2 regions of the Ruminococcus sp. RTP21484sp1_RTP21277st1_D2_RTP21277_210401 genome follow, and region 2 is predicted to be linked to the other one. Evidence: riboswitches for the same ligand, from Rfam matches in the RefSeq annotation. Region 2 holds a riboswitch; the other holds the start of a gene.

What was found. A riboswitch is a leader RNA that binds a small molecule or an ion and turns the genes downstream of it on or off. The one in region 2 is predicted to bind FMN.
Region 1: it holds a riboswitch for FMN, as region 2 does, so the genes downstream of both, AB5706_RS09120 (ECF transporter S component) here and ribD (bifunctional diaminohydroxyphosphoribosylaminopyrimidine deaminase/5-amino-6-(5-phosphoribosylamino)uracil reductase RibD) in region 2, are expected to answer to the same signal.

What each region holds. Positions count from the first base shown of each region.
Region 1 covers NZ_JBCOMJ010000011.1:22,707-27,331, reverse strand. The annotation lists gene rsxC (electron transport complex subunit RsxC) at 1-1,176, opposite strand, end outside; gene AB5706_RS09140 (hypothetical protein) at 1,441-1,950, shown strand; gene AB5706_RS09135 (NUDIX hydrolase) at 1,982-2,596, opposite strand; gene AB5706_RS23095 (DUF6783 domain-containing protein) at 2,516-2,866, shown strand; gene AB5706_RS09120 (ECF transporter S component) at 2,830-3,465, opposite strand; FMN riboswitch at 3,783-3,920, opposite strand; gene AB5706_RS09115 (mechanosensitive ion channel family protein) at 4,015-4,625, opposite strand, start outside.
Region 2 covers NZ_JBCOMJ010000017.1:52,567-57,191, reverse strand. The annotation lists gene AB5706_RS12515 (class I SAM-dependent methyltransferase) at 1-398, shown strand, start outside; FMN riboswitch at 871-985, shown strand; gene ribD (bifunctional diaminohydroxyphosphoribosylaminopyrimidine deaminase/5-amino-6-(5-phosphoribosylamino)uracil reductase RibD) at 1,262-2,389, shown strand; gene ribE (riboflavin synthase) at 2,371-3,024, shown strand; gene AB5706_RS12500 (bifunctional 3,4-dihydroxy-2-butanone-4-phosphate synthase/GTP cyclohydrolase II) at 3,043-4,260, shown strand; gene ribH (6,7-dimethyl-8-ribityllumazine synthase) at 4,299-4,625, shown strand, end outside.

The DNA of each region.
Region 1 (4,625 bases), on a different contig from region 2:
TGCTGTCAAAAGCGGCTCACATTCGCATCCATTGAGAAGGATGGTATCAACTGGTTTCGCCGGTTTCAGCTTGACACAGGTCGGGAAACCTGCACCACCCATACCAACGATTCCTGCTTCACGAATGATATCAATGATTTCATCCGGAGTAAGCTTGTCAAGGTCTCCATGTGGCTGTACGGATTCGTGCAGAGTATTTTTTCCATCCGATTCAATAACAACAGCCATCACTTCACTGCCTCTTGTGCCGTGCATACGAGGTTCAACAGCAACTACCGTTCCGCTTACGCTGGAATGTACAGGAGCGCTGATAAATCCGGCAGCTTCGCCGATTTTCTGACCGACTTTTACAATGTCACCAACCTGAACGATGGGATTCGCCGGAGCACCCAGATGCTGAGACATGGAAATTACAACCGTCTTCGGATCCGGGAACTTCTTAAGAGCAATGTGCTCACTGAATTCCTTGCGCTCTGACGGATGAACACCACCATAATAACCATCCAGTCTGTTTTCTCTGATTGATTTCACATAATCATTGATCACCTTGAAATTAACCTTGGAGAAATCACGAACCTGTACGGGCTGATTAAGGAATTCTTCCAGACGTCCCTGTTTCGCCAGTCTCTGGTAAATTTTCTCCCATGCGCAGTCCTTATTGGGATCTACTTCGCACTTTCCATTCTTTGCTCCTCCACACTGACCATTCACAAGACTCTTGGAACAGTCAACGATGGGACAGACACCACCGGTAATATTCAGATAACACTGTGCACATGCATCACAGCTCTTCTTGGTAAGTGCCATGCCATGATGACCTCTGTAGTTAAGGGTATTGCTTGCAGCAACAACCGGCTTACCTGCCAGATCCGCAACAGTCTGAATACCAAGACCACAGGAAATTACTACCACATTCTCTGTTCCTTCCGGAAGCAGATCCTGCAATTTTCTTTCTGTATGCATTTTGTTGCATAAGAAATCAACTTTCGCACTACCTGTGACAGTCTTTCCCTGCTCCTTTGCAAACTTCAGGAATTCATCGCAATCCGGTTCCTCAACCGTCTCAAATTCCTTAAAGCACTTATTACAGGCAATCACAAACAGGTTGTCCTTGCCGTTCAGCACTGATGCAAGCTCATCACTGCTTTTCAGCTTGTACTTAGTATAATTTTCCAATTGCTCACCTTCCTTATAATAGAAATTATATTCTTATACTATCTGTTCTTATCCGTTCCCTCCACAAAAAAACTTATAAAATCAGATAAATAAGTTACATGTTTTTTCCTATATAATATAACATAAACTGACTATTTTATCCAGACTTTGTGACTATTCTTAACCATACTGTTTTTATTTTTTACAAAATCATTCCTGGATGTGTTATAATTGGGATATCTGTTGAATAACCGTTAATAAAGATACTTATGAGGTGTAATATTTATGAGATACAAAGATGAATTCCATATCGCATCCACAGCGGTTCTGCTTAGTATGGCTATGTTTGGAATTTCCGTAGTGGTTCCCAAGGAGAGCCGTGTTCCCACAGCCAAGACCACTTTGACAGAAGCACCGGAAACTGCAGCTGAACAGGCTGAACAGGCTGAATTTCCGATTTACAGCCAGGACAGCAACTATAACAGTTCTTACGATAGCAGCCAGAACGATACTTCTTATGACAGCAGCCAGGTAGACGGCAGCTATGATAATTCAGATACGGATTCCTCTGACAGTGGTCAGATTACTTATCCTACAGAAGATTCCGAAGACAGTTCAGGAAGCGACACTACCGATAATACCGATATTCCTGATTATACAGAGGATCCTTCAGAGGACTACGGAACAGAAGACAGCGGAGACCTTGATTATACAGAGGATGGCTCTGGTACCGGTTCCGATAATAGAGACAGCTCATCCGATACTTCCGGTCAGGATATTGAATACTATGAATAACAAAATCCCCGAAAATTTCGGGGATTTTGTTTTACCTGATCTTATTCAAAAATCCAAATGGTTCCTTATCTTCCAGAAAATGCATCAGCATATATGCCGTCATGATCGCTACATTCTCTTCCTTCAGAATCCGCTTCACTTCCTCGCGGTCCGCCAGAATCACTTCAATCTCTTCCGTATCTTCCTGTGCCTTGGAACTGATTTCGCCGCTGGCATATCCATATACAGTCGCACAAGACTCGTCTGTCATTCCTACAGTAGTGAAATAGGGCTTCTGGTAAGCTTCTGCTACCGGAATAGGATCAAGCTTCAGTCCGGTTTCCTCGTACATTTCACGAATTGCGCCTTCATGGTAATTCTCATCTGGCTCTACCAGACCAGCTGGAAATTCATAAATATAATCACCTAATGTATAACGATACTGGCGAATCAACACCACTTTGTCATGTTTTTCGCCATAAATGCTATAAATGATCACACCGTCCGGATTGTTCTTATGTGTCACCATTTTCAGGCTGTCTACATCTTTTGCACGGGAAGACACAAAATAGTTTACCGGGGTATTGTGCACACTGGTGGCTTTTACATTATAAAGGTTTACATAACGATTATCTGTCTGTTTGGTAATGCTGTTGATTTTTCCCATAGGAACCTCTTTTCGTCAGTTCTTGCTGTTCTGGTCAGAGGTCTCGCTAGAGCGTGTTTGAAAAAGGCTTTCTGCAAGATGTGCGTCACAATTTGTGGGAGATTTTGTCCGGATAAGGGCGCCGTAGCGGGCTACGGCAACCGAATTCGGGCAAAATATACCGCAAAGTGGGGCGTGCAGATTGCGGGAATGATTTTTCAAACAGGCTCTAGATCTCACCAAGGAACAGAGAATCAGTCACCGCGAAGAATCACACGGATTCTTTTATAAATAAAGAACACGATCACTGAGGTTAATGTGTATTTAAATAAATTGAATGGTACAAGAATCATAATTGCAAAAGTAAGAAGGTTGGTTACACCGCTGTGTACTGCTGCACCCATTTCAATAAATGCCTGTACCGGCATTCCAAATGCCTTGCCGTATGCCGGAAGAAGTACAAATGCGTTTACAAAGCATGCAAGCACTGTGGTAAGAATTACACCTGCTGCCATACCTGCCACTGCGTGTGTTCTTGTCTTCTTATGCTGATAACGATAAATCAGTCCGGCTGGAACTACATAAGAACAGCCAAAGAGGAAGTTTGCCACATCACCAACGCCTGCTGTCATAGTTCCCTTGGTTACCAGATGTACCAGAATTTTCACCAGTTCAATCAGTATACCTGCTACAGGTCCCATTGCAAAAGAACCGATCAGTGCTGGAATCTCAGAGAAATCCAACTGATAAAAGGACGGTGCCAGAAATGGCAGCGGTACCTCAAAATTCATCAACACACCTGCCACAGCACCTAACATTGCTACCTGGGCAATGGTTCTGGTGCGGCTTCGCTCCATTACGTTTCCATTTTTGATTACTTGTTCGCTCATACTCATTGCTCCTTAAATTATAATATTTAAAGAAAATTTCTGCAAGTATGGGATTAAAATGTTACCAGTAAACAGTAACGGTTACTGTTCACTGGTAACGTTCCGCGAGGTGTTTTTTGTGAACAAAGTTCACAGAAAACCCGAGAATTGCCGCGCGAAATCATGCGAATGCATGATTTCTGTGCATCGCGAAGCGTGTTACTGTGAACGGAGTGAACAGTAACCAGTAACGTTAAAATCACCACATAAAAAGCCCCGGAATCTCTTCCGGGGCAATGAGCACGTACAAAAAAATATCAACCGATCTAAATATTCTGCGCGTTCTTCTCTCATCCAGACTTTACTGTCGGTTTTGGAATTTCACCAAATCAGCCGCCAAAGCGGGTCGCGGACTATACCGCCGGTAGGGAATTTCGATTTCCAAGGATTTCGATCACCCTGCCCCGAAGAAATTTTCTTTTCATGGTGGATTATACAATAGAAATAAGATAATTTCAATAGGAAATCTATTTGTACATCTATTTCATATTTTCTATTATATATCTATTATCATTTGTCTTTATTTGTCTCCACCACATGTACATCCATCTGCGGATACGGAATGGAAATTCCGTTGGCATCAAAAGATTCTTTGATTTTCTCATTGAGGCGCCATTTGATCTTCCAGTATTTATCGGTAGGCACCCAGACGCGAAGACCCATGACTACGGCACTGTCAGCAAGTTCGTCTACAAAGACCAGCATGTCTTTGTCCGATTTGGTTCCGGGATCTTCCTGTAAAATGTGCTGCAAAAGCTTTTTTGCTTTCTTAATATCGGAATCATAGGAAATTCCCACTTTGATTTCCAGGTTACGCAAATTCTGCGCAGTTACATTGATAATGGTGCTGTTGGATAATTTTCCATTTGGAATGATTACGTGCTTATTGTCAATGGTGATCAGGGTCGTATAGAACATCTCAACCTTATATACGGTTCCCTCCGTTCCATCAGCCTGATCCTGTATAATATAATCTCCTACCTGAAAAGGCTTAAACAAAAGCAGCATAACGCCGCCAGACAGATTCTCCAGACCGCCCTGCAAAGCAAGACCGATGGTAACGCCGGCAGTTCCCAGAAGAGCTGCTACGGAAGATTCCTTCACACCGAAATTAGTAGCTA
Region 2 (4,625 bases):
GGATCAAAAAAGTTCGCAATGATGTATTTGATGCTCCTATTCTCGTTACTGCAGGCGGGTTATTTCATTATTTTGAGGAACATAAGGTCATTGCCCTTCTGCGTATGATTGGGCAATTTGGAAATATGGAAGTTGTTTTTGATACGGTGAACAAAAGAGGAATGACCATGATGAAGAAAAAATATATGAAACAGGTCGGCCATGCCGATGCACAAATGTTCTTTTATGTGAATTCAGCGGAAGAACTGGCAGCAAAGATCGGGGGTAATGTGAAGGTGATTGCGGAGGAACCATACTATCGTTACATCCCTAAAAATGGCTTAAAGCTATCCACAAAGGTCAGTATGACAGTTTCTGATCAATTCAAGATGGTAAAGATGATACATCTAAAACTATAGTGGATATACAATATCAGAGAGAGAGAACTTTATCATTTTTTCGGACGCACTGATGAAACACCATCAAAAGCCGCTTTCTATCACCAGCGTGCAAAATTAAAAGATAATGCACTATGGGAACTTTTGCAAATCTTTAACCAGAAGCTTCAACCAACTCTATACAGAAACCGTTATCGTTTGGTTGCTTGTGACGGTTCTGTTGCTGATGAAGTCGATCCGGAACTTCTGGCAAAAGTATTGGCTAATCCAGAGATGTGGGCATTGCTCAATTCACTGGCGAAAACGATGAAGTAATGAAAAATAGTGAAAAAATAGTGTAATTTTAATGAAAAAACAATTCATAAAACGATATAATATATGGATAAAATGAGGATATTTATTGTGTATATGGATATTCTATCTCCATCAGTAAACTAAGTAAAATAAAAATTCTGCTTTACAAACAACAGATAAAGTATTAAAATAAACAAAAAGATATCTTCAGGGCAGGGTGAGATTCCCTACCGGCGGTAAAGCCCGCGAGCCGAGAGGCATGATCCGGTGAGATTCCGGGGCCGACAGTACAGTCTGGATGGAAGAAGATGATAGTACAGTTGATTTTTTGTATGAATGAATGTAGTATCAGAGCTCTGAGATGGTGATCCATTTCAGAGCTTTTTATATAGGAAAATCAGACATTCATTTATCAATCATATGTAACAGATCAATTCCACCCTGCAGATATTTCTGCAGGCTTTTTTTGTATCTGGTACATCGTTTTCGAAATAACTATACCATTCACTTGTCTGTGAATCCGATTGCACATGTTTAAAAGCCTCGGCGTAGCCCAGGCAAAGAACAGGAATAAGAAAGAAGGAATAGAAATGACGGATCAGGAATATATGCTTCGGGCTATTCAACTGGCCAAAAAAGGAGAAGGCTGGACGAATCCCAATCCTATGGTAGGGGCAGTGATCGTAAAAGACGGAAAGATCATCGGGGAAGGCTATCATAAAAAGTATGGAGAACTTCACGCGGAACGTAATGCAATTGCTTCTCTTACAGAATCAGCAGAAGGTGCGGTGATTTATGTCACGTTGGAGCCTTGCTGTCATCATGGTAAAACACCTCCATGTACGGAAGCGATCATTGAACAGAAGATCAGAAAAGTGGTGATCGGTTCCAGAGATCCGAATCCGAAAGTGGCAGGAAAAGGTGTACAGATGTTAAGGGAAGCCGGTGTAACAGTAGTTGAAGATTTTATGAGAGAAGAATGTGATCAGCTGAACCCGGTGTTTTTCCATTATATTACTACGAAGACCCCTTATGTGGTAATGAAGTATGCCATGACACTGGATGGGAAGATCGCAACGAAAACAGGAGCATCAAAATGGATCACCGGAGAATCTGCACGAAAAGAAGTACAGCATATGCGGCATCAGTACATGGGAATCATGGCTGGTATTGGAACTGTGCTTGCAGATGATCCGATGTTAAACGTCCGGGTAGAAGGCTGGAAAAGTCCTGTCAGGATTGTGTGTGACAGTAAGCTCAGGATCCCGCCGGGCAGTCAGATTGTAAAAAGTGCGGAAAAGTACCGGACGATCGTGGCTTATGCAGAACAGAAAAATGCAAAAGAGAAAATAAAAATATTACATACCATGGGAGTTGAAACCATTTACTGTCCCGACGAAAAGAATCAGATAGACCTTAAGAAGCTGATGGCAGATCTTGGAAACAGAGGCATTGACAGCATCCTCCTGGAGGGAGGAGGTACGTTAAATGACAGTGCACTGCGAGCTGGAATTGTAAAGGAAGTACAGGCTTTTGTGGCACCAAAGCTGTTTGGCGGTGTGGCTGGGAAGACACCGGTAGAGGGTATTGGAGTTGAACTGCCGTCTGAAGCAGTGGAACTGAAATATACAGATATCTGTCAGATCGGTGAGGATATCCGGATAAAATGTCAGGTGTGTGATAAAAAACAGGAGGAATCATGTTTACAGGAATCGTAGAAGAGAAAGGAAAAGTCCGTTATATACAGCTGACAGGGGAATCAGGGATCCTGGCAGTGAAAGCCCGGAAAGTCCTGGAAGGGACAAGGATCGGTGACAGTATCGCTGTGAATGGTGTGTGTCTGACAGTTACGTCGATTCAGCCGGACGGATTTACTGCCGATGTGATGGCAGAGACGATCAGAAGAAGCAGTCTTGGCAGCTGCAAGGCCGGAAGCCAGGTAAACCTGGAACGTGCAATGGCTGCAGACGGTAGGTTCGGGGGACACATAGTAAGCGGCCATATTGATGGGACTGGCGTGATACGTTCCATGCTCCGGGAAGAAAATGCCATCTGGGTATCAATTGAGACATCGCCACAGATTTTGCATCTGATCGTGGAAAAAGGATCCGTCTGTATTGATGGGATCAGCCTGACAATTGCAAGGGTTGATGAAGCTGGTTTTCAGGTGTCGGTCATTCCACATACAGGAGAAGAAACCACTCTTTTGGAAAAGGTGCCGGGGGATCTGGTTAATCTGGAAAATGATGTGATCGGAAAATACGTAGAAAAACTGCTTGGCATCAGAAAAAACGAAGAAGAGAAAAAAGAATCCGGAATTACGATGGAGTTTCTTGAAGAATTCGGGTTTTAGAACAGGAGGATATACACTATGTCACAAAATTATCAGTACAACACAATTGAAGAAGCACTTAGGGATCTTAAGGAAGGAAAAATAGTTCTGGTCACAGATGATCCGGACAGAGAAAATGAGGGAGATCTGATATGTGCGGCAGAGTTTGCGACCAGGGAAAATATTAATTTCATGGCGACCTATGCAAAGGGTCTTATCTGTACACCGATGAGTGCAGAAATTGCGGCGAGATTGAACTTTCCGCCGATGGTTGCGGAGAACACGGACAATCACAGTACAGCATTTACCGTGGCAGTAGATCACGCAGATACAACCACAGGTATCTCTGCGGAAGAGCGCTCCTATACTATCATGAAGTGTGTGGATGATCAGTCAAAACCGGAGGATTTCAGAAGACCGGGACATGTGTTTCCGCTTATTTCCAGAAAAGGCGGGGTTTTGGTACGAAATGGCCATACAGAGGCAACAACAGATCTTATGAGACTTGCCGGACTGAAAGAATGCGGCGTGTGCTGTGAAGTTATGAAAGAAGATGGAACTATGATGCGTACATCACAGCTATGGGAAATGGCAAAAGAGCATAACCTTACATTTATTACGATCCGTGATCTGCAGGATTATATAAGAATACATGAAAAGCATGTAAAGGAGGAAGCCGTTGCAAACCTCCCAACGCAGTACGGTGATTTTAAAATGTATGGTTATATCAATGATATTACAGGAGAGCATCATCTGGCACTGGTAAAAGGTGATCTGGGAGATGGTGAGGATGTGCTTTGCCGGGTACATTCGGAGTGTCTGACAGGGGATGCATTCGGATCGCTCAGATGTGACTGTGGCCTGCAGCTGCAGACAGCGATGCGCCAGGTAGAAGCAGAAGGCCGAGGAATTATTCTGTATATGAGACAAGAAGGCCGAGGAATCGGACTGATCAATAAGATCAAAGCATATGCGCTTCAGGAGCAGGGATACGATACTGTGGAGGCTAATGTGAAGTTAGGGTTTGCACCGGATCTCAGAGAGTACTGGGTCGGGGCACAGATACTGTCAGACCTTGGTGTGAAATCATTAAGATTACTGACAAATAATCCGGATAAAGTCTATGGACTTGGCGAATTCGGACTGAAGATCAATGAGAGAGTACCTCTGGAGATTCCGGCACAAAAGTATGACCGGAAGTATATGAAGACGAAGCAGGAAAAGATGGGTCATATTTTTAAAGAAATAAATTTATAAAAAACAGCAAATATCAGGAGGAAGAAAAAATGAGACAGATCAATTTAGTAGAAGGAAAAGTAGTAGCACCGGAGGGAATGAAGGTTGGTATCGTGGCAGCGAGATTCAATGAAATTATTGTGAATAAATTATTGGGAGGGGCAGTCGACGGACTGGTAAGACATGGAGTAGAAGAAGAGAACATTACTGCAGCATGGGTACCGGGAGCATTTGAGATTCCGATTACAGCACAGAAGATGGCACAGTCAGGAAAATATGATGCAATTATCTGCGTTGGAGCTGTCATCCGTGGAGATACTTCACATTATGATCTGGTGTGTAATGAATCTGCCAAGGGAATCGCACAGGTTGAACTTGCAACAGGA